DNA from 2 places in the Caldimonas aquatica genome. Region 2 is predicted to be linked to the other one. Evidence: predicted binding sites of a transcription regulator. Region 2 holds the regulator's gene; the other holds the start of a gene.

Region 1 (12,011 bases), 420 kb from region 2:
AACATCGTGCGCTTGTGGTGCCCCGCGGCGACCGCCACGATGAGGCGATCGAACAGGGCACTGGCGCGGCGCATCAGGTCCTCGTGCCCGAGCGTCATGGGGTCGAAGGTACCGGGGTAGATGGCAGTAAGGCGGGTGGGGGTCATGCAGCAACTCCTGCTCGGCCTGTGAGGTCAGTGTAGCCGCCGCAGCAGGCGGAATCGGACCGCGCCGGCCGTCTGCTCGCGCCACAGTTCCAGGCCCAGGCCTTCCAGGTCGACCGGCTCGGCGTCGGCCGATTCCAGGTAGATCCAGCCGCCCCGCGGCACCAGCCGGACGGCCTCGCGCAAGGCCGGGCCGAAGAGCCCGGCCGCAAACGGGGGGTCCAGGAACACCAGGTCGAACCGCTGGGGCTCGCAGCGGCGCATCCAGGCGAGCGCGTCGGTGCACACCACCTGCACCGCCTCGGCGCCTTGCAGGCGCTCCAGCACGGCGCGAAGTTGCTGCACGAGGCGGGGATCGCGCTCGAGCAGCACCACCTGCTGCGCCCCGCGCGAAGCCGCCTCCAGCCCCAACGCCCCGGTGCCGGCGAAGGCGTCCAGGCAGCGCCAGCCGCTCAGGTCCTGCCCCAGCCAGTTGAACAACGTCTCGCGCACGCGGTCGAGCGTGGGCCGCAGCCCCGGCAGGTCCGGCACCGGCAGCTTGGTGCGCTTCCAGCGGCCGCCGATCAGCCGGATCTCGTGCGCAGGGGGGCGGGCGGCGGGCTTGCTCATGATGTGCGGCGCGATTGTAGGCGCCGCAGGGCGAGGTGCCCCGAGCAGCGGCCGGGCTGCGGGCGAGGGGGTTCGTAGAATCGGATCTTGAAAGCACCCGGTATGTTCAGTTTCTTCAAGAAAAAGCCCAAGACGCAGGAGGCGCCGCCGCCTGCGCCCGCCGCCCCCGAGTCCGCCCCCGCGACCCCCGAGCCCGAGAAGCGTTCCTGGCTCGACCGCCTGCGGGGCGCTCCCGCACCCGCGTCTGCACCCGCGCCTGCACCGGCGCCTGCACCCGCGCCTGCACCGGCGCCTGCACCCGCGCCTGCGCCTGCGCCTGCGCCTGCGCCTGCGCCAGCCCCGCAAGCGCCGGCCATCTCCCAACCTGCGCCGGCGGTGCCTGAACCCGCAGCCGCGCCCGCGAGCGTGGCCGCCGCAGCCTCGGCGCGGGCCCCGGCAGCCGAGGTCCCGGCCGTCCCGCCCCCTGCGGCCGCGGTCGTGGAGGAGGCCCCGGCCGAAGAGGTGCAGCCGGCCGCGGCCGCCGAGTCGCGCCGCTCGTGGATCGAGAAGCTCAAACAAGGGCTGCGCAAGACAGGCACGAGCCTGACGCAGGTCTTCACGGGCACCCGGATCGACGAGGCGCTCTACGAGGAACTGGAGGCCGCGCTGCTGATGGCCGACGCGGGGGTGAAGGCCACGGAGTACCTGCTGCAGGACCTGCGGCGGCGGGTCAAGGAGTCCAAGGCCACGGAGCCCTCGGCGGTCAAGGCGCTGCTCGCGGACGCGATCACCGATCTGCTCAAACCGCTCGAGAAGTCGCTGGCCATCGGCTTGCACACGCCCACCGTCATCATGGTGGTGGGCGTCAACGGTGCGGGCAAGACGACCACCATCGGCAAGCTCACGCGGCGCCTGGCCGAGGCGGACCAGAAGGTGCTGCTCGCCGCAGCCGACACCTTCCGTGCCGCGGCACGCGAACAGTTGGCCGTGTGGGCGGACCGCAACCAGGTGGAGATCGTGAGCCAGGAAGGCGGCGATCCGGCCGCCGTCACCTTCGACGCCGTGCACGCGGGCAAGGCGCGGGGATGCGACGTGGTGATCGCCGACACCGCCGGGCGTCTACCGACGCAGCTCCACTTGATGGAGGAGTTGCGCAAGATCCGCCGTGTCATCACGAAGGCCGACCCCACCGCGCCGCACGAAGTGCTGCTCGTGGTGGACGGCAACACGGGCCAGAACGCGCTGGCGCAGGTCAAGGCGTTCGACGATGCGCTGCAACTCACGGGTCTCATCGTCACCAAGCTCGACGGCACCGCCAAGGGGGGCGTGCTGGCGGCCATCGCGCGCGAGCGTCCGGTGCCGGTGTACTTCATCGGCGTGGGCGAGAAGCTCGAAGACCTGCAGACCTTCGACGCGCGCGAGTTCGCGCAGGCGCTGCTCAGCTGAGAGCCGGCCCGTCGCGCCTGTCCCTGGCGGGGGTCAGCTCCGGCGCGCAGGCGCCAAGGGAATCGGCGTCGAGTCGAGGTCGTCGAACCAGGTCGACGGCGGCGGCTCGACGGCCCCCGCATCGGGCCGGGACTGCTCGCTTCTTGCGGGCGAAAGCGCGGGCACCTGTGGCGCGGGCACGGGACGACCGAGCGCCACGCTGGCCGGGCCTTCCTCCTGGGAGAGCACGATGCGAGCCTCCAGCAAGGCCTCACGAGCCGCCGCAGCGCCGGGCAGCCGGCCCTCGCGCCACACGTGCAGCGGGATGCCCGCGGCATGCAGCACGCGGTCCATGCGTGCATGGCGCCGCCGCGTGCGCTCGCTCTCCTGCGATTCGTCAGCGCGGACCTCGACCACGGCCACCACGTCGGTTTCCGCATCGCACACGACGAAGTCGGCGCACAGGTGGCCCACCCGGCGCAGCCACTCCGAGTAGGAGTGCCGCGTCGGCACTTTGAGAAAGCGGGCGAGCGGCACCTGGGCGAACACGACGTGCTCGGGCACCGCGTGTCTGAGCACCGCGTAGGCTTGGCGTTCGCAGGAGGTGAGGATGCGCGTGGGCTGCGGCGTCCAGGCCATCAAGGTGTCCAGGCCCTCGGCACCGCGCGCCTTCTTCGATTTGGTACTGCCTGCGGCCTGCGCGGCCCGCTGGCGCCACCACCATCCCGCCAGCAACACGGCGAGCGCGGCCACCGCGATCGCAAGCACCCACGGATCCATCGTCGATTCGCAACCAACAACACAGGAGCCCCATGCCGCACCGGACGGCCTGCCCCGGGAGGGGTCAAGGAAGCTGGGGGCTCTGTGGCGTTTCCCGATTCCCTGAGGGAGCGAGGACGCACCTTAGCGGCCGCGCGGCGAGCCGGTCAACGCAACGCAGGTAACGAAAGGTCTACGCCCCGATGGATGTGGAAAACCGCACGATCTGCGGGCGGCCTTCACGCAGGAACGGCGTTCGGCCGAGGTGTCAGCGCCCGCCCATGCCGGGCAGGCCCTTCATGCCGCCCATGCGCTTCATCATCTTCATGAGGCCGCCGCCCTTCATCTTCTTCATCATGCCTTGCATCTGCTCGAACTGGTTGAGCAGGCGGTTGACCTCCTGCACCTGCACGCCGGCGCCGGCGGCGATGCGGCGTTTGCGGCTGGCCTTGATGATCTCGGGCTTGCGGCGCTCCAGCGGCGTCATCGCGTTGATGATGCCTTCCATGCGGCGCACCTCTCGCTCGGCGCGCTCCATGTCGGCTTGGCCGGCCTTGGCCGCGATCTGCGTGGGCAGCTTGTCGAGCAGGCCGGACAGCCCGCCCATCTTCTTCATCTGACTGATCTGGGCGAGGAAGTCGTTGAGGTCGAAGCCGGCGCCGGACTTGACCTTCTCGGCGAGCTTTTGCGCCGCTTGCAGGTCGACGCCTTTTTGCACCTCCTCGACCAGCGCGACGATGTCGCCCATGCCGAGCACGCGGCCTGCGTGGCGTTCGGCATCGAAGAGTTCGAGCCCGTCGATCTTCTCGGACACGCCGGCGAACTTGATCGGCGCGCCGGTGACCTGCTTGACCGACAGCGCCGCGCCGCCGCGCGAATCGCCGTCGAGCTTGGTCAGCACCACACCCGTCAGGGGCAACGCCTCCTTGAAGGCGCGCGCGGTGTTGACCGCATCCTGGCCCTGCATCGCATCGACGACGAACAGCGTCTCGACGGGCTTGAGCTCGGCGTGCAACTGCTTGATCTCGGCCATCATGGCCTCGTCGATCGCCAGCCGACCGGCGGTGTCGACCAGCAGCACGTCGAAGTAGTGCCGCTTGGCGTGGTCCAGTGCGGCACGGGCGATCGCCACCGGCTGATCGCTCGCGCTCGACGGGAACCACTCGGCGCCCGCCGCCTTGGTCACCGTCTTGAGCTGCTCGATCGCCGCGGGGCGGTACACGTCGGTCGAGACGGTGAGCACCTTCTTCTTGCGCTTTTCGATCAGGTACTTGGCGAGCTTGGCGGTGGTGGTCGTCTTGCCGGCGCCTTGAAGGCCGGCCATCAGGACGACCGCCGGCGGTTGGGTGGCGAGGTTGAGGTCGCTCGTGCCTTCGCCCATCGTCGCGGCGAGCTCGCGGTGGACGACACCCACCAGGGCCTGCCCTGGCGAGAGCGAGCCGACCACCTCCTGGCCGAGCGCCTTGTCCTTGACGCGGGCAATGAAGTCGCGCACCACCGGCAGCGCCACGTCGGCCTCGAGCAAGGCCATGCGCACCTCGCGCAGCATGTCCTGCACGTTGCTTTCGGTGATGCGGGCCTGGCCGCGCATCTGCTTGACGAGGCGCGAAAGGCGTTCGGAAAGGGTCGATGCCATGGCGGACGAACGGCTGCAGAGGATGGGGAAGGGCCGTGCCAGAACGGCGGGCCGCGAAAGTACACTGTCCGGATGATTCTAGCTGCCGGCCCTGGGGCCCTGACGATGGCGCAGTCTTCCTTGACCGTGGCGGCCAGTGTGGTCGCCGTCCTCGCCTATGCACTGGCGCTCGTGGAGCACGAGCGCCTGGCTGCGGTGGTGCGGTGGTCGCTGCCGGTGGGATGGGCCGCACACGGCGCAGCGATCGTGCTGGAAGCCTCGGGTGTCGGTGCCGTGCATGCAGGGGCGCGCTTCGGCTTCGCGCCGGCCTTGTCGGTCACGGCCTGGCTGGTCCTCGCGGTCTACGGCATCGAGAGCCGCCAGGTCCCATTGCCCGGCGTGCGTCGAGTGCTGGCGTTGCTCGGGCTGTGCGCGGTGGGGCTGGCGCTGTTCTTTCCCGGCGAGGTGCGCCCGCATCTCACATCGCCCTGGATGCCGGTGCACTGGGTGCTCGGCATCGCCTCGTACGGGCTGTTCGGAGCCGCGGTGCTTCACGCGGCGCTGCTGACCAATGCCGAACGCAAGATGCGCGGACCGCGCGCGGCGGTCCCCGCTGCGCCGACGGGGCTGCCCCTGCTCAAGCTGGAGAAGCTCACCTTCCGGTTCGTCGAGGCGGGATTCGTGGTGCTGTCGGCGGCGTTGCTCCTCGGCTGGTGGTATGCATCGCCCTGGCGCTGGGACCACAAGACCCTGTTCTCGATGCTCGCGTGGCTGGTGTTTGCCGCGCTGCTGGCCGGTCGGCGCGCCTTCGGCTGGCGCGGTCGGATGGCCACACGCTGGATCTACACCGGGGCGGCCCTGCTGCTGCTCGCCTACGTCGGCTCGCGCTTCGTGCTCGAGGTGTTGCTGACCCGGGCGGCCGGGCCGGTGTGAAGGGCCGAGAATGAAGTACCTCATCCTGATCGGGGTGGTCGTGCTGGTGCTCTGGCTGGCCCGCACCGTGCGTCCCCGAGTCCGGGGCGACTCGCGCCATTCCGCGACCTCTGCCCCGCGCGCGCCGCAGCCCATGGTGCGCTGCGCTCATTGCGGGCTCCATCTGCCCGAGCAGGACGCGCTGCCCGGGCGCGGGGGCCACTACTGTTCGGAGGAGCATCGTCGTGCAGCAGGCGGATGAGGTAGGGCCCGAGGAGGGCGGCCGTCGATCGCCGCCGGCGACGAACCCCTGCAGGGGACGGAGGCCGGTGCGATGACGCGCAAGGACCGCCCGCGCGCGGCCGAGCGGGGCGCGCCGCGTGGGGACGCGACGATCGATTCGTGGTTCGCCGCGATCGGCGTGGGGCACGACACGCAACTCGAGGATGACGGCGAGTCGCGGCACGGGGCATGGGCCGGCGAGAAGGTGGATTCGCGTTTCCTCTCGCGCCAAGCCAAGCGCCTGATCGCCTCGCCGCAGCCGTCGTTTCAGCGCATCTACAGGGCCTTTCTCGGGGCGCGCGCCGCCGTGGGGCTGCTGCTGGTGGCCACCCAGATCGCGGCCTACCTGTCCGGCACCACCGGCACCCCGCAACACTGGGCGTTCCTCGTGTGCCTGGCCTATGCGGCGCTCACCGTCTGGATGTGGCGATCCCCCAGCTTCGGTGCGCGCGGCGACGCCTCCCCGCTCGGTCCGCACCGCCTGTCGCGCGGCCAGTGGATCTTCAGCATCGGCGTGGACCTTGCCGTGTTCGGCGTGCTGCACGTGGTCGCGCCGCGCGGCAGCGTCAACTTCGTGCCGCTCCTGGTGCTGCCGGTGCTCATGGCCGGCGTCCTGACGACCCGCATGTCGGCCCTGGCGGTGGCTTCGGCGGTCACTTTGCTGCTGCTGGCCGAGGCCTGGCTGCAGGTGATGGGCGGGGCGGACATCGCCGCGATCATGGCTCAGTCCGGCCTCGTGGGCACCGGCTTCTTCGTCATCGCGATCCTTGCGGGCGAACTGGCCGGGCGGCTGGCGCGCCAGGAACTCGCGGCGCGCGGCAGCATCGAGCTGGCACGCCAGCAGGCGCAGCTCAACCGCCTGGTCATCGAGGAGATGCAAGACGGCGTGCTGGTGGTCGACCGGCGCTCCCTGGTGCGCGCAGCCAATCCTGCCGCCCGGCGCCTTCTGGCCGCCGACGGGGTGGTGCGGCCGGCTCCCTTTCGCTTGCAGCAGCACGCGTCGTGGTTGCCGCTGGCCGAGGCGGTGCAGCGGGGGTTCGATGAGGGGCACTGGCCCGCGGCGGGTCGCGAGCTGACGCTCGTCTTCGGCAACGGCATCGCGCGTGACCTGCGCGTGCGCATGCGCTTCACCAAGCGCCGCGACGCGCAGATCGCGGAGGACTTGTGCGTGCTCTTTCTGGAGGACCTGCGCGACGTGCAGGCCCGCATCCGCCAGGAGAAGCTGGCGGCGATGGGCCGCGTTTCGGCGGGCATCGCCCACGAGATCCGCAACCCGCTCGCGGCGATCGCGCAGGCCAATGCCTTGCTCGCGGAGGATGCCACCATTCCCGCTCAGCGCCAGCTCACGCAGATGGTGGCGGACAACGTCGAGCGGCTCAAGCGCATCGTGGACGACGTGATGGAAGTGGCACCCGGCGGCCCGGCGGTGCAGGCGCCGGTCATCGACGTGACTGCCGCGGTCGGTCGCATCTGCAGCGACTGGGCCCGCACCGCCCGGGTGTCGCCCGGTGAGGGCAGCGCATTGCGTACGGAGCTCCCCACCGAGCCGGTGGCCGCGAGATTCGATGCTGAGCATTTGCGCCGGGTGTTGGTCAATCTGCTGGACAACGCCTTGCGCCATTCCTCGCAACAGCCGGGCAGCGTGGAGGTGCGGCTGGAAAAGCAGGACCAGGCGATCGTGCTGTCGGTCGCGAGCGACGGTCCCCCCATCGCACCCGACGTGGAACGGCATTTGTTCGAGCCCTTCTTCTCCACGCGCAGCCGCGGCACGGGACTCGGCTTGTATATTTGCAAGGAGCTGTGCGAGCGCTACGGCGCGAGCATCGACTACCGCCTGCGCAGCGGGCAATACGCCGCGCGCAACGAGTTCATGATCGTCATGAGCGCCGAGCCCCTTGCCCAGTACGACGAGCCGTCCGTCAGTCTGCATCTCGCCCGATGACATCCGCCTCCCACTACAGCCTCCTGGTCGTCGACGACGAGCCGGACTTGCGCACCCTCTACGAGCTCACCTTGTTGCGTGAGGGTTACGACGTGGAGACGGCCGCCTCGGTGGAGGACGCCTGGGCACGCTTGCGCGATCGCACCTACAGCGCGGTCATCTCCGACATGCGGCTGCCCGACGGCAGCGGGCTGGATCTGCTGCGCCGGCTGGAGGAGGCCGGGCGGCGCGAGAAGACCATCGTCATCACGGCCTTCGGTTCGCCCGAAAACGCGGTCGAGGCCCTCAAGGCGGGCGCCTACGACTACCTGACCAAGCCGGTGGACCTCAAGCAATTCCGCTCCGTCATCGCGTCGGCATTGGGCCGTCCGAATGCGGGGGGCGGCGCGTCGGCAGCGCCGGGTTCTGCCGCACCCGGCTCCGCGGTGCGTGGGGCGGGCCGATCGGCGGCGCCGGTGGTCGTTCTCACCGGCAGCAGCGGCGCACTCGATCGCATGGCAGGGCAGTCGGCCGCGATGCGGCAGGTCCGCGGCCTGATCGAAAAGGTGGCGCGCAGCATGGCCCCGGTGCTGGTGAGCGGCGAGTCGGGCACCGGCAAGGAGTTGGTCGCCCGCGCCATCCACGAGGGCAGTGCGCGGCGGGCGCAGCCGTTCATCGCGGTCAACTGCGGGGCCATCCCGGAGCAGTTGCTGGAGGCGGAGTTCTTCGGCTATCGCAAGGGAGCCTTCACCGGTGCCGCAGAAGACCGCGAAGGATTCTTCCAGGCCGCGCGCGGCGGCACGCTGTTCCTCGATGAGATCGGTGACTTGCCGCTGGCCATGCAGTCCAAGCTGCTGCGCGTGATCCAGGAGCGCGCGGTGCGCCCCGTGGGCGCGGTGAGCGAGGCGCCGGTGGACGTGCGCATCATCAGCGCGACGCACAAGGACCTCGGCGCGGAGGTCCAGGCCGGTCGCTTCCGGCAGGACCTCTACTACCGCCTCAACGTCATCCAGATCCGCGTGCCGTCGCTGCGCGAGCGGCTGGAGGACCTGCCGGCCATTTGCGAGCGGGTGCTCGAACGCATCGCGCAGGACGCGGGCGTCTGGCCCCCGCCGCGCCTCGCCCCCGAAGCGCTGGCCCGTCTCGCGCGCTACGCCTTCCCCGGCAACGTGCGCGAACTGGAGAACCTGCTGCATCGCGCGGTGGCCCTGACCGACAGCGAGTGGATCGACGAGAGCGACTTGGGCCTGCCCGATGCGGTGTTTGCCGACTCGCTCGCGCAGGAGCTCGAGACGCCGGTCACGCCGGCCCCGGCCACGCCCCCGGCTCCCGGTGAGCCGCCGCTGCCCAGCGATCTCGCGGCCTACCTCGATGCCGTCGAACGCGACATCCTGATCCGCGCGCTGGAGAAGCACCGCTTCAACCGCACCGCCGCGGGCGCGAGCTTGGGCCTGTCGTTGAGACAGATGCGCTATCGCATGGCGCGCCTGGGCGTGATGGTCGCCGAGCACGGCGTCACCGTGGACCCCGACGAGCCGTGACACTGCACCTGGTCCGTGCCGTGCCGGCGCCACCGGCGCAGGGCTGGACGCCCGACGGGTGGCACCGCGGTGCTCGATGGGTGCGCTCGCCCAATTTCGGCCCGCGGCCGGCCGGTGTCGCCGTCGACCTGGTGATCGTCCATTCGATCAGCCTGCCCCCTGGCGAGTACGGCGGGCCCTACATCGAGCAGCTGTTCACCAACACGCTCGACTGGTCGGCGCACCCGTACTTCGAGCAGATCCGGGGCGCCGAGGTCTCCGCGCATTTCCTCATCCGCCGCGACGGCGAACTCGTGCAGTTCGTCTCCTGCGACGACCGCGCCTGGCATGCAGGCGTCTCCTCCTTCGACGGGCGGCCCGCCTGCAACGACTACTCGGTGGGCATCGAGCTGGAGGGGCTGGAAGACCACCCCTTCGAACCGGCGCAGTACGCCAGGCTCGCAGCCCTGATCGGCGAGTTGCGGGCGCGTTACCCGATCGCGGCGGTGGCCGGACACGAGCACGTGGCGCCCGGCCGCAAGCGCGACCCGGGCAGGGCGTTCGACTGGGCAGGGTTGCGCGCGCGCCTGGGCGTGTGAGCCGCACCCATCGCCGCTGCGCCTTGCGGCGGTGCGACATCGAGGTGCGCCATCGAGGCGCGACGCGGCTTGCAAAGGCAAATGGGCTCGCAATGCCTCTGTGTGGAGGAGGTCGAAGGCAGACCCTCAATGAGCATGCGGGTTGCACGAGCATCGGCGGCTCGGAGCTGTGCGTTCATGCAAAAAATGAGCGGCTCGTCAATCCCTCCTTGCCCCCTCGTAAACACTATTCGTAGCGCTTGAACCTGTCATGGGCCCTAGATATAGTGTCCCGTCATGGTATGCTCCGCCCCTCGCAAAACGCCTGGCGCACCTCCTTCGTGCGTGCGCTTGGCACACATGTCCCGCGAGGGGTCGCCGGCCCCCAATGCGAGCGGCCGGCGTCCTGCGGGGCGCACCCACCCAGGCTTCGAGACGTGCGTGCGCGCCTCAGTCCCTTAGAGGCGCGCTCGTCGCTCTTTTGTTTTCTTGCAGCAGCAACGCAGAGAAAGGGAATGCCCATGCAAACCGTCACCAGCGCCGATCCCCACTTGGTCACGCCGGCCGCCGCGACCCGTCCCGTCGCCTCCGGCTCGGCCTACGCCGGCTACCAGATCATTCGCCGCAACGGCGCGGTGGTCGCGTTCGAGCCCAACAAGATTGCGGTGGCGCTGATGAAGGCTTTCCTGGCCGTGCATGGCACCCAGGGGGCGGCCTCGGCCAGCGTGCGCGAGACGGTCGACGGCTTGACCGAAGCCGTGGTGCGCGCGCTGCTGCGCTCGCGCCCGAGCGGCGGCACCTTCCACATCGAGGACGTGCAGGATCACGTCGAGCTGGCGCTCATGCGCGGCGGCCATCACGAGGTGGCGCGAGCTTACGTGCTGTACCGCGAGCGTCGCGCGCAGGAGCGTGCGCGCCAGCAGCAACAGGAGCCCGCGCCTCAGGAGCCGGTGCTGTACGTCACCGACGGCGGCGAGCGCCTGCCGCTGGACATGGGCAAGTTGCAGGCGCTGGTCGTCTCGGCCTGCGAGGGTCTCGGAGACGAAGTCCGCCCCGAGCCCATCCTGGCCGAGACCAAGCGCAACCTGTATGACGGCGTGGCGATGGACGAGGTCTTCAAGGCCGCGATCCTCGCCGCGCGCACCCTGATCGAGAAGGACCCGGGCTACACCAAGGTCACCGCACGCCTGCTGCTGCACACCATCCGCAAGGAGATCCTCGGCGAGGAGGTGACGCAGGCCGAAATGCACGAGCGCTATGCCGAGTACTTCCCCACCTTCGTCAAGAAGGGCGTGGAAGCCGAGCTGCTGGACGAGCGCCTGCTCCAGTTCGACCTCGACCGCCTGGGCCGGGCGTTGAATGCCGACCGCGACCTGCAGTTCGACTACCTGGGGTTGCAGACCCTGTACGACCGCTACTTCCTGCATGTGGACGGCGCCCGCATCGAGATGCCGCAGGCCTTCTTCATGCGGGTGGCGATGGGCCTGGCACTCAACGAGATCGACCGGGAGGCGCGCGCCATCGAGTTCTACGAGGTGCTCTCCAGCTTCGACTTCATGTCGTCCACGCCGACGCTGTTCAACTCCGGCACCCGCCGCTCGCAGCTGTCCTCGTGCTACCTGACCACCGTGCCGGACGACCTGGACGGCATCTACGAGGCCATCAAGGAGAACGCGCTGCTGTCCAAGTTCGCCGGCGGCCTGGGCAACGACTGGACCCGCGTGCGGGCGCTGGGCAGCCACATCAAAGGCACCAACGGCAAGAGCCAGGGGGTCGTGCCATTCCTGAAGGTCGTCAACGACACCGCAGTGGCCGTCAACCAGGGGGGCAAGCGCAAGGGGGCCGTCTGCGCCTATCTGGAGAGCTGGCACCTGGACGTCGAGGAATTCCTGGAGCTGCGCAAGAACACCGGCGACGACCGCCGCCGCACCCATGACATGAACACGGCCAACTGGATTCCCGACCTGTTCATGAAGCGGGTGATGGAGGACGGCGAGTGGACGCTGTTCTCGCCCTCGACCTGCCCCGACCTGCACGACAAGTTCGGCAAGGACTTCGAGGAGGCCTACACCCGCTACGAGGAGAAGGTCGCGCGCGGCGAGATCAAGCTGTACAAGAAGGTGCGCGCCGTCGATCTGTGGCGCAAGATGCTGACGATGCTGTTCGAGACCGGGCATCCCTGGATCACCTTCAAGGACGCCTGCAACGTGCGCAGCCCGCAGCAGCACGTCGGTGTGGTGCACAGCAGCAATCTGTGCACCGAGATCA
Region 2 (12,011 bases):
GGCGGCCGTCGCCACGTGGCTGGCCCGACGCTACCGCGTCGCCCCGGAGCCCGTCGCGCGCCTCGTGCAGGAGGCCTGGAACGTGGGGCAGCGGGCGGGCGTGGATCCGACCCTCATCCTCGCCATCATGGCGATCGAGTCCGGATTCAACCCGTTCGCTCAGAGCTCCGTGGGGGCGCAGGGGCTGATGCAGGTGATGACGCGGGTGCACGACGACAAGTACGAGCCCTTCGGCGGCGTGCATGCGGCCTTCGATCCGATCGCCAACCTTCGCGTCGGCGTGCAGGTGCTCAAAGAGTGCATCGCCCGCGCCGGCAGCCTCGAAGGCGGCCTGCGCTACTACGTCGGTGCGGCCAATCTGGACACCGACGGCGGGTACGTCGGCAAGGTCCTGTCCGAGCAGACCTACCTCAAGCGGGTGGCTGCCGGGCAGAAGGTGCCGATCTTCGCGCCCCAACTGCTGCAAGCCGCTCAACCGGCCGCTCCCGAAGCCGCCGCCTCCGCGGTCCCCGCCGTCGACGCCGGCCCGACGAAGAACGTCGAGCGCGTCGCCTGGGCCCAATGACCGGCTGCCGGCCGGGCCCCCAGGCGCATCCGCTACACTAACCGTTGCCGCACAACTGGCGATAAGGCCCCGGCCGCGCAGCCGGCGAGCCCGAGGTGGTGCACCACCGGGAAGTGCGGTCGGCCCCGGTTCGGTCCGGGCCCGCTCCGCCGTTCGCCTGGGCAGCCCTTTCGATCTCGCGCGCCCGCTGCGGCGCCGCCGAGTTGAGGGACATCTAGCACCGAAGAGGACTGCCGGACATGTTTGACCGCACCGTTTCCACCATCGCCAACGTCGATCCCGAACTCTGGGCCGCCATCCAGCAGGAAAACCAGCGCCAGGAAGAGCACATCGAGCTGATCGCGTCCGAGAACTACGCCTCCCCGGCCGTGATGGCGGCGCAGGGCTCGCAGCTGACCAACAAGTACGCCGAGGGCTACCCCGGCAAACGCTACTACGGCGGCTGCGAGTACGTGGACATCGTCGAACAACTGGCGATCGACCGTCTGAAGGCCCTGTTCGGTGCGGAGCACGCCAACGTGCAGCCCAACTCGGGCTCCCAGGCCAACCAAGGCGTGTTCTTCGCGCTGCTGCAGCCCGGCGACACCATCATGGGCATGAGCCTGGCCGAAGGCGGCCACCTCACCCACGGCATGCCGCTCAACATGTCGGGCAAGTGGTTCAAGGTCGTGAGCTACGGTCTCAACGACAAGGAAGAGATCGACTACGACGCGATGGAGCGGCTGGCGCACGAGCACAAGCCCAAGCTCATCATCGCCGGTGCGTCGGCCTACAGCCTGCGCATCGATTTCGAACGCTTCGCCCGCGTCGCCAAGGCCGTGGGCGCGTACTTCATGGTGGACATGGCCCACTACGCGGGGCTGATCGCCGGCGGCGTCTACCCCAACCCGGTGCCGTTCGCCGACGTCGTGACCTCCACCACGCACAAGAGCCTGCGCGGCCCGCGCGGCGGCATCATCCTCATGAAGGACCATGTCGCCAAGCAGATCAACAGCGCGATCTTCCCCGGCATCCAGGGCGGCCCGCTGATGCATGTCATCGCCGCCAAGGCCGTCGCCTTCAAGGAGGCGCTGACCCCCGAGTTCAAGGCCTACCAGCAGCAGGTCGTGAAGAACGCCCAGGCGCTGGCCGAAACGCTGGTCAGCCGCGGCTTGCGCATCGTCAGTGGCCGCACCGAGAGCCACGTGATGCTCGTGGACCTGCGCGCCAAGGGCATCACCGGCAAGGAGGCCGAGGCGGTGCTGGGCCAGGCGCACATCACCTGCAACAAGAACGCGATCCCCAACGACCCGGAAAAGCCCATGGTCACGAGCGGCATCCGGCTCGGCTCACCGGCCATGACCACCCGCGGCTTCAAGGAGGCCGAGGCCGTGCAGACCGCGCACCTCATCGCCGACGTGCTCGACCACCCGCGCGACGAGGCCACGATCGCCCGCGTGCGCGCCCAGGTCCACGAGCTGACCCGGCGCTTCCCGGTCTACGGCTGACCGCCCGCCCTCGCCCGTCATGCGCTGCCCCTTCTGCGGCAACGAAGAGACCCAGGTCGTCGAGACCCGGGAATCGGACGAGGGCGACGTCATCCGCCGCAGGCGACGCTGCGTCGCCTGCGACAAGCGCTTCACCACCTACGAACGCGCCGACATCGAGTTCCCGTCCATCGTCAAGAAGGACGGCCGGCGCACCGACTACGACCGCGCCAAGCTGCGCGCCTCGATGAACCTGGCCCTGCGCAAGCGCCCGGTCAGCGCGGAGGCCGTCGACCTCGCCGTCGCCCGCATCGAGAACTCGCTGCTCCACAGCGGCGAGCGCGAAGTCACCAGCACCTTCGTCGGCGAGCTCGTCATGCGCGAACTCAAGCGCCTCGACAAGGTCGCCTACATCCGCTTCGCCTCCGTCTACCGCAGCTTCGACGACGTGAGCGAGTTCATGGAAGCGGTGAGAGAAACGTCACGCAAACGACGTTGAGCATCTCGCGCGACTGACCGCCCATCACGCCGATCGGCCCACTCATCGACTGGCCCGGCACCGCTTTCAACCGACTTGGTACTGTCCGCTCGCGGCTTCGATGCCGCTTGCCGGCCGTCCCCAACCAGCAGCACCAGTCGATCCCCATGAGCTGGCTCACCCGTCGTCGATCTCCGTCACCACCTGCACGCGGCATGCGCGGCCTCACGCTCGTGGAGCTCATGGTCGTCCTCGCCGTGCTGGCGGTCGTTGCCGCTGTGGCCGCTCCGAGCTTCGTCGAGACGATCCGCGGCAACCGGCTCACGGCCCAAGTCAACGAGATGGTGGGCGCGCTGCAGACGGCGCGTGCCGAGGCCATCCGGCGCAACGCAGCCGTCCAATACTGCGTCCGGCCGGCCGAGAATCGCTGGACGGTCTCGATCAAGGGCGGCGCCGAGCTTCGACGGGGAGACCTCGCCCCCGGCGTGCAGGTGGCGGCCCACTGTGTCGACTTCCGCGCGGACGGCATTGCTTATGACCCGGGCACGGGTGCCGTGCTCACCGACAGCACCCCCGCGGGCAGACGGCAGGTGACCTTGGAAGGGACGAGCCTGAGCCGCTTCATCTACGTCAACGTGGCATCGGTCTATGTGGGCAAGCAATAGATCCCCCCATTCAAGAGCCGGCCGGGCCCAGCGAGGTGCGGGCTTGGTCGAAGTCCTCGTCGCCGTCCTCGTGCTGTCCATCGGGATTCTCGGTATCGCGGGGCTGCAGGCACGCGCGCTCAAGAACAACCAAGCGGCCTTCGACCGCAGCCAGGCCGTGATGCTGAGCTACTTCATGCTCGACGCGATGCGCGTCAATGCCGAACAAGCCAAGGCAGGCGCATACGACCTGAGCAAGACCTGCACGGCGCTCAACGATGGCTCGACCCTGATCTCGAACGACCAGGAAGCGTGGATCCAGGCCTTGAAAGCCGAACTCGGCGACCGCGTCTCCACCTGCGGAGAGATCACCTGCGACTCCGCGTCTTGCACCGTGCGTGTCTATTGGGAAGACCGCAACCTCGAGGGCGACGAACGGTTCCAGATGATCGAGACGACCACCCGCCTATGAACCCCCTCACGCCCTCTCCATTCCGCGGGTCCCGCCGCGCCGGGCAGCATCGGTCACACCGATCCCTGCGAGGCCTGACGCTGGTCGAGCTGATGGTCGCGATCGTACTGGGCCTGCTGATCCTGGGCGGCGTCATCGCCGTCTTCCTGTCCAACCGGGAGGCATTCCGCACCACCGAACAACTCGCCCGCGTCCAGGAGAACGCTCGCACCGCCTTCGAACTGATGGCGCGCAGCATCCGCGAAGCCGGTGGTTCGCCGTGTGGCCGCAATCTGCCCACGGCCAACGTGCTCAACAACACTGCGACCACTTGGTGGGCGCAATGGGGAGAGGGGCTGCGCGGCTATGGTGGGTCCGATGAGTTTCCGGTCAAGGGCTTCGGAACGGGCCATGCAGAGCGGGTGCCCGGCACGGAGGCCATCGTGATCCTGTATGGCGACAGCAACAGTGCGGTCCCGGTCGTGTCGCACAACCCCACCTCGGCCGAGTTCAAGGTCGGCAGCATCGCGCACGGCGTGAAAGACGGCGATGTCCTGCTCGTGTGCGACTACAAGCAGGCCGCGATCTTCCAGGCGACCAACAGCAACTCCAGCAACGTCACGATCGTGCACAACACCGGCAACGCGCGGTCGCCCGGCAATTGCACCAAGGGACTGGGCCTGCCCGTCGTGTGCTCGGCGGTCGGCACGCAGTACGAGTTCCAAGGCGGGCAGCTCATGAAGCTCGCCGCCGAGGCTTGGTACATCGGAAACTTCACACGCGCCGACGGACGTACGGGCCGCTCGCTCTTTCGGGCGCGGCTCGATTCGGCTGCGACCGTCCAAGTCGAAGAGATCGTCGAGGGTGTCGAGGACATGGAGGTGGCCTTCCTCAGCAGCAGCGGCACCACCCTGGCAACCGACTACGTGCCCCCCGCCGGTGTCATCGACTGGAATTCGGTCGTTTCAGTGCGTCTGACCTTGACCTTCCAGGGAAGCGAGCGAGTCGGAACAGACGGACAAGCCTTGCGCCGGCAGTCCATACACGTCATCGGCCTACGCAACCGCCTGTCATGAAGCCTCGCATCGTCTCTCATCCCCGCTCCCTTCGGGGCGCCACGCTGATCGTGGCCTTGGTGCTGCTGATCGTCGTCACGCTGCTCGGCGTGGCGAGCCTTCGTGGGGTGATCTTGCAGGAGAAGATGGCTGCCAACCAGTACGACCGCAACCTGGCGTTCCAAGCTGCGGAGGCCGCGCTACGGGCAGGCGAGGCCGCCGCGCTCGCTCAAGCCCAGGCAGCCACTCCGAACGTCGGGTTCCCGACGCACAAGTACCCGGACGACGACCCGAACCCGGATCAGTGTGACCTCCAGCCTTGTGCGGCGGGCACAGGCCTGTGCGGGATGCCAGACCCGATGTGCGTAGCCCCCTGGGACCAGCAACCGAAGGACAACTGGGCAAGCGTGTCGGGCTCGCTAGGCAGCCTCGCCGGGACCCCGCGGTATCTCGTCGAGTACATGGGCATCGGCTTCCCCTGCAACCCCGGAAACGCCTACACGGCGACGACCTGCAAGCTGTACCGGGTCACGGCGAAGAGCGAAGCCGGAGCGGACCGCGCCGAGGTCACCTTGCAATCGATGTTCACAGCCCCTTGATTGCGCCGGGAGAGCATCATGAAGAACCACCTCCATACGAAAGCGCAGAAGAGCTGGCTTCGAGCGTGCGCCGCCTTGCTGGCCCTTCATTTCGGCCTGTCGTCCACGGTCCTGGCTGCGATCGACATTCCACCGATCCCCCTTCAGTCCGGGACCCTCGTGCCTCCCAACGTTCTCTTCATCCTCGACGACTCCGGATCGATGGCGGATGACGAGATGCCCTCGCTTTCCAACCCCCCCGAATGGCGGCGGCACAACCATTCCATCAACACCATCTACTACAACCCCCGCGTCACCTACACGGCTTGGCGCAACGCCGACGGCAGCTACAAGACCGGGGGCACCACCTACACCGACGCCTATTCCGACGACGATGAACTGAGGGACAGCATCGACCTGTCCGAGAGCGACAGGGTGTACTACGCCGGCAAGACGGACTCGGTGCCGCCCATCTCGAGCGCGACTCGCTCCGATTACTACAGGTTCCGGATCTACAAGGACAACTCGGTCATCCGGATCGAGCGTTGCGAGTTCAACGCCGCAAAGGCGACGTGGAGCCGCAATTGCACCGAAACCACCGAGGTCGACTCCAAGACGAAGCGTAGCGTTGCGGACGAACTGAAGAATTTCGCCACCTGGTATTCCTATCACCGCACCCGTATCAAAGTGGCCAAGGCTGCTGCCGGCAGCGCCTTTGCCGACCTCGGCGAGAACTACCGGGTGGGATACACCTCCATCTGGAACCGCGGCCGCTTCGACATCCCCGTGCAAAGCGACGGCGGTCTCTTCCGGGGCGACAACAAGCAAAAGTGGTATGACGCTCTTTACAAGGCGCGGGCGAGCGGCAGCACGCCCCTGATCCCGGCGCTCCAGCGAGCGGGCCAGTACTTCTCTGACACCGGCAAGGATGGGCCTTGGGGACCGGAACCCGCGTCGAACCAGGTCGCATGTCGGCAGAACTTCGCCATCCTCACCACCGACGGGTACTGGAACTCCACGACCGGCTACACCCCCGTCGGGAATGCCGATGGCACGGCGGGTGGAGTGAACTACACCCCCAGCACCCCTTACAAGGACAACCATTCCAACACGTTGGCCGACGTGGCGATGCACTACTGGAAGACCGATCTGAGACCCGACCTGTCCAACATCGTGCCCACCACCAGTGGGAATCCCGCCAACTGGCAACACATGGTCACGTTCGGAATTTCCATCGGACTGCGGGGCACGCTCGATCCCGCCGCCGACTTGCCGGCGCTCACGGCCGGGAGCAAGGTCTGGCCCGATCCGACGGATCGCGAGGACGCGGAGCGAATCGACGACCTGTGGCACGCCACGGTGAACGGCCGGGGGCGCTTCGTCGCGGCCAGCGACCCGAAGCAACTCAACGAGGGCATCCGCCAAGCCTTGGGGACGATCAGCGAGCAGGTCAGCTCGGCGTCCAATGTCTCGGCCAACAGCACCCAACTCGACACGGGCACGACGGTTTACCAGGCGAGTTACATCGCAGGCGCCTGGACGGGAGAACTCAAGGCCTTCTCCATCTCGGGGCAGGGTATTGGCGCCACTCCCAAATGGCTCGCGTCCGAGAAGATTCCGGCGCACGACAGCCGTAGGATCTACACCCGCAGCGACCAGAATGGAAACGGCATCGAGTTCCGCTGGAATGCGTTGACGACTGCGCAGAAGACGGCGCTCGGCAGCGAGGACGTGCTGCTCTATCTCCGGGGGAACCGCAGCAAGGAGCGCTCGCAGCCCGACGGCGTCTATCGGACCCGCCCGAGCCTCCTGGGCGACATCGTGAACTCCTCGCCTGCCTACAGCGCGGACTCCAACACCCTCTTCATCGGTGCAAACGACGGGATGCTCCATGCATTCGACGCCAGCAGCGGCGTGGAGAAGTTCGCCTACATCCCTGGGTCGCTGATCGGGGCTCTGAAGACGCTGAGCGAGCCGCACTACAACCACCGCTACTTCGTGGACGGCGAGATCGCCGTCTCCGCCAAGACGCAGACGAAGGACAAGAACTACCTCGTGGCCGCACTCGGACGAGGGGGCAAAGGCGTCTTCGGACTGGACGTCACCAACCCCGGCTCCTTCTCCGGAAACAACGTGCTGTGGGAAATCGGAGCTGGCGACAACGACATGGGCCTGGTCCTCGGGAAGATCGTGATCGCCAAAGCGAACAACGGCAAGTGGGTCGCGATCTTCGGCAATGGCTACAACAGCGCGAACGAACGGGCGGTGCTTTATGTCGTCGAGCTCGATTCGGGCAAGACCGTCAAGATCGACACCAAGGCCGGCTCGTCGGCAACTTCGAACGGCTTGGGCTCCCCTGCAGTTCTCGACATGGACCGTGACGGGACGGCGGACTACGTGTACGCCGGAGACCTCCTCGGCAATCTCTGGAAGTTCGACCTCACGGGCAAGTCGTCCAGCGGGTGGAAAGTGGCCTTCGGCTCCGAAGCGTCTCCCGCTCCTCTGTTCGTCGCCAAGGACGCCTCCGGCGCGAGACAACCCATCACCGGACAGCCCGCTGCAGTCGTCAATGATGTGAACGGCGACCCCAACCGAGGCAAACGTTTCGTTCTGTTCGGAACGGGCCGCTACCTGGCTGCCGGCGACCCCACGAACCAGCAGGTTCAAACGTGGTATGGAATCATCGACAACGACGCGCAAATCAGCAGCCGCTCTGAGCTTCGGGAACGCCACATCGTCGAGCAAGGCACGGTGTCGGGCCTGTCGGTGCGCGCGTTCTCGACCTCATCATCGAACGACATGATCGGCAAGCAAGGGTGGTTCGTCGATCTCAAGGTCGGCAGCAAGGTCGAGGGAGAGCGCATCGTCTCGGCTTCCCGCGTGGTGAATCTGGGCCGGCCGGTGCTGCTGGCGAGCAGCATCATTCCCGAATCGACCCAATGCTCGGCGGCGGGCCGCGGGTACGTGAACGCCATCAACCCCTTCACCGGCACCGCGCTCGACGACGTCTTCTTCGACCTCAACGCCGACCGTGCCTTCAACAGCTCAGACATGATCGCCGGAAAGATCGTGGGGTCGGTGGACCTCGGCGTCGGCATGCCGACCGAAGCGATCGTCGTGGGCAACCGCTTGGCTGTCGGGGGATCGAAGGGCCAACTCAACTCCGTCGGCGTGAACATCTCGGCTGCCGGCCGGATCTCCTGGCGGGAAATCGTGAAGCGATGATGGGATCGGTATGAAGACCTTCCGCAGCTCCTTTGCAAGTGAACGTCGGGCGCGATCAGGCACCGAGGGTTTCACGCTCGTCGAACTGATGATCGTCGTCGCGATCGTGGCCATCCTGGCTTCGATTGCCTATCCGAGCTACCAGCAGCACGTGATGACGTCGCGCCGAGCGACCGCTCAGTCGTGCCTGCTCGAGGTATCGCAGTTCATGGAGCGCTTTTATGCGACCAACATGCGGTACGACCAGACCGCCGCCGGCGTGGCAGTGACATTCCCCAGCACGCAGTGCACGACCGACCTCGCCGGCCAGTACGTGTTGCAGTTCGCCGCCGGAGAGCCGACCGCCGGCAGCTACACGATCGAAGCCGTCCCGCAGGGTCACCAAGCCACGTTGGACACGAAGTGCGGTACCTTGAGCTTCAATCACCGCGGTGAAAAGAAGGTGAGCGTGACTGGAACTGCGGTGAGCGACTGCTGGAAGTAAGGGAGGGACGGCCCCCGCCCCTCCTCAGGATGCCTGAGGGCAGTGGCCCTGCGCTCGTTCCTGTCGGATCCGCCCGGCGGCGCTCATCACCAACAGATGTGTGTGCGGGTCCCCCGGCGAACATATGACGAACCGGCCACTCAGGAACGCCCCGTTCGCCTGCACGGGCCACCCCGCAGGATCGAACGACACATACTCGGCCATCGGCCCTCTCGCCGAAATGTGCACTCGGCGGGCCTGACCCACGGCCAGGACCGTCTCGCCTTCGTCGAGCAGGGCGTTGCGGTTCGTGTCGGCGAAGACCTCCCAGCCCTGGTGCCAGCCCGCCGGCGCCGCCCGCACCGTGATGCGCTGCCCCTTGGCGACGGCCATCTGCCTTGCCATGGAGAGGTGGGCATACAGAGCCGATAGGGCCGCCTGCTGTTGGTAGCGCGCCACCAAACGCGCCATGCTCGGAGACGCAGCGCCAGCGAGAACGCTCAGCACACCGAGCACGGTCATGATCTCGAGAAGCGAGCGGCCGCACGAACGCGGCCGTGAGCACCAGCGACGATGCACGGGTACAGTCCCTCCCTATCCTTGCGTCTTGTTGTGCATGACAGTCTAGAGAAATGGCGCCCCGAACCGTATCCCCCAAGGGGGGTGACCTCGCCGACGCGCAGTGGATGAAGCGTGCGCTGGAGGAAGCCCACAGGTCGCTTTGGCACGCGCCGCCGAACCCTGCGGTAGGCTGCGTCCTGCTTCCGACGGCAGGCGCCCCCATCCTCGGCCACACGCAGCCGCCCGGTCATCGGCACGCCGAAGCTGACGCGCTGGCGCGCGCCCGCGAGCTGGGCGTGGCGACGGCCGGCGCGACGGTCTTCGTGACGCTCGAGCCCTGTTCCCACTTCGGCCGCACCCCGCCCTGCGCGGATGCGCTCGTCGAGGCCAGGGTGGCCCGTGTGGTGGTGGCCGTGCAGGACCCGAACCCCCTCGTGGCAGGCCGCGGCATCGAGCGCTTGCGCGCCGCCGGGATCCAGGTGGAGGTCGGACTGCTGGACCGGGAAGCGAGGGAAATCAACATCGGGTTCTTCTCCCGCATGGTGCGCGGGGTGCCCTGGGTGCGCATGAAGATCGCGGCCTCGCTGGACGGGCGCACCGCGCTCGACAACGGGCGCAGTCAGTGGATCACGGGTGCAGCGGCCCGTGCCGACGGCCATGCCTGGCGCGCCCGAGCGGGCGCCGTGCTCACCGGCATCGGCACCGTGTTGGAGGACGATCCGCGCCTGGATGTGCGCGAGGTAGAAACGCCGAGGCAGCCCTTGCGGGTGATCGTCGATTCGCGGCTGGAAACGCCCCCTGGCGCCCGCATCCTGCAATCGCCCGGCTCGGTGCTGATCTACGCCGCGCAGGACGACGTGGTGCGCCGGGCAGCGCTCGAGGCGCGGGGAGCCGAGGTCGCGCTGTGCCCCGGGCCTTCGGGCAAGGTGGACCTGAGCGCCATGCTGCGGGACTTGGCTCGACGGGGCATCAACGAGCTGCACGTGGAGGCGGGCCACAAGCTGAACGGCTCGCTGCTGCGAGAGGGCCTGGTGGACGAGTTCCTGATCTACCTGGCGCCCAAGTTGCTCGGCCTGGGTCGCGAGATGCTGCGCTTCGGGCCGCTGCAAAGCCTGGACGAGGCCGTGGGGCTGCGCTTTCTCGAGGTGCAGCCCGTGGGAGAGGACCTGCGCATTCGCGCCCGGCCGCCCGGCCGCGAGCGGTTCTGAGGGGGTGGGGCCCTCCCCCCGGTGCCCGCTCTGCACGCCGGTACTGGCTGACAATCCTGAGACAATGCCCGCATGTTCACAGGCATCATCACCGGCGTGGGGCGCATCCTGGCGGTGGAGCCCTTGGGGGCGTCCGCCGCCCATGGCAAGCGGCTGACCATCGAGGCCCCGCAGGGCTATCTGGACGACGTGCAACTGGGCGACAGCATTGCCCTGAATGGCGCGTGCATGACCGTCACCTCGCTCGACGTGGCCGGGCGCTCCTTCACGGTGGACATCTCTCAGGAGAGCCTGTCGCGCACGGCGGGGCTGGCCGCGCCGGGGCCGGTGAATCTGGAGAAGGCGCTGCGCGCCGAGGACCGGCTGGGCGGCCACATCGTGACGGGTCATGTGGACGGCCTGGGCCGCGTCACGTGGTTCCGGCCCGTGGGGGAGTCATGGGAGCTGCGCGTCCTCGCGCCGCGGGAGCTGGCGCGCTATCTGTCGCGCAAGGGCTCGATCACGGTCAACGGGGTCAGCCTCACCGTCAATCGCATCGAAGACCGCGACGACGGGACCGAGTTCAGCATCAACCTCATCCCCCATACGCTGCAGCAGACGACGCTGGGTGGGCTGGCAGAAGGCGACCTCGTCAATCTGGAGATCGACCTGATCGCGCGCTACGTCGAGCGCATGTTGAGCACCGGCTAGGAGCCCAGGGCGGGGGGGGGGGCGCGCAGGCGCCGGACATCAAGGAGGAGGCGGCGGCCACCGGCCGGCGCCGGGGGAGAGTCCCGCGGCTGCGGGCCCCGCCGTCCGGGGCTTGCTCGACCTTCGATCGAGCCTCGGACGCTCTGCGGGCCAGACCCCTCGCGTCGGCGCAGGCCGTCCGCAAAGACGGCCCTCGGCCGGGGCCCTGCCGGCCCCACCTACAATGGCGGCCATGCCCATCTCCCCCGTCCCCGAAATCATTGCGGAGCTCGCCGCGGGCCGCATGGTCATCCTCGTCGACGAGGAGGACCGCGAGAACGAAGGCGACCTCGTCATCGCCGCGGATCACGTCACACCCGAGGCGATCAACTTCATGGCCAAGTACGGCCGCGGCTTGATCTGCCTCACGCTCACGCGCGAGCGGTGCGAGCGGCTGCAGTTGCCGCCGATGGCGTCGCGCAACGGTACGAAGCACGGCACGGCCTTCACGGTCTCGATCGAGGCCGCCGAAGGAGTGACGACCGGCATCTCCGCCGCCGACCGTGCGCATACGGTGAAGGTGGCGGTGGCGCGCGACGCCAAGCCCAGCGATCTCGTGCAGCCGGGACACATCTTCCCGCTGCAGGC

The links. The regulator NrdR, encoded in region 2, represses ribonucleotide reductase genes. The targets are predictions, from matches to a motif close to CACNANATNTNGTG.
Region 1: OMP39_RS12265 (ribonucleoside-diphosphate reductase subunit alpha) is a predicted target of NrdR. The motif match lies at 10,020-10,033, and genes of this name have one in related genera.

What each region holds. Positions count from the first base shown of each region.
Region 1 is NZ_CP110257.1:2,698,126-2,710,136, reverse strand. Features, by position in the region: gene coaD (pantetheine-phosphate adenylyltransferase) at 1-146, opposite strand, end outside; gene rsmD (16S rRNA (guanine(966)-N(2))-methyltransferase RsmD) at 174-752, opposite strand; gene ftsY (signal recognition particle-docking protein FtsY) at 855-2,177, shown strand; gene OMP39_RS12300 (DUF2726 domain-containing protein) at 2,211-2,936, opposite strand; gene ffh (signal recognition particle protein) at 3,184-4,551, opposite strand; gene OMP39_RS12290 (cytochrome C assembly family protein) at 4,657-5,463, shown strand; gene OMP39_RS12285 (PP0621 family protein) at 5,474-5,704, shown strand; gene OMP39_RS12280 (sensor histidine kinase) at 5,777-7,666, shown strand; gene OMP39_RS12275 (sigma-54-dependent transcriptional regulator) at 7,663-9,186, shown strand; gene ampD (1,6-anhydro-N-acetylmuramyl-L-alanine amidase AmpD) at 9,183-9,764, shown strand; gene OMP39_RS12265 (ribonucleoside-diphosphate reductase subunit alpha) at 10,265-12,011, shown strand, end outside.
Region 2 is NZ_CP110257.1:2,282,993-2,295,003, forward strand. Features, by position in the region: gene OMP39_RS10355 (lytic transglycosylase domain-containing protein) at 1-565, shown strand, start outside; ZMP/ZTP riboswitch at 633-735, shown strand; gene glyA (serine hydroxymethyltransferase) at 805-2,052, shown strand; gene nrdR (transcriptional regulator NrdR) at 2,072-2,530, shown strand; gene OMP39_RS10370 (GspH/FimT family pseudopilin) at 2,677-3,174, shown strand; gene pilV (type IV pilus modification protein PilV) at 3,218-3,625, shown strand; gene OMP39_RS10380 (PilW family protein) at 3,718-4,680, shown strand; gene OMP39_RS10385 (pilus assembly PilX family protein) at 4,677-5,258, shown strand; gene OMP39_RS10390 (pilus assembly protein) at 5,277-8,462, shown strand; gene OMP39_RS10400 (type IV pilin protein) at 8,473-8,946, shown strand; gene OMP39_RS10405 (GspH/FimT family pseudopilin) at 8,971-9,447, opposite strand; gene ribD (bifunctional diaminohydroxyphosphoribosylaminopyrimidine deaminase/5-amino-6-(5-phosphoribosylamino)uracil reductase RibD) at 9,612-10,694, shown strand; gene OMP39_RS10415 (riboflavin synthase) at 10,767-11,384, shown strand; gene ribBA (bifunctional 3,4-dihydroxy-2-butanone-4-phosphate synthase/GTP cyclohydrolase II) at 11,617-12,011, shown strand, end outside.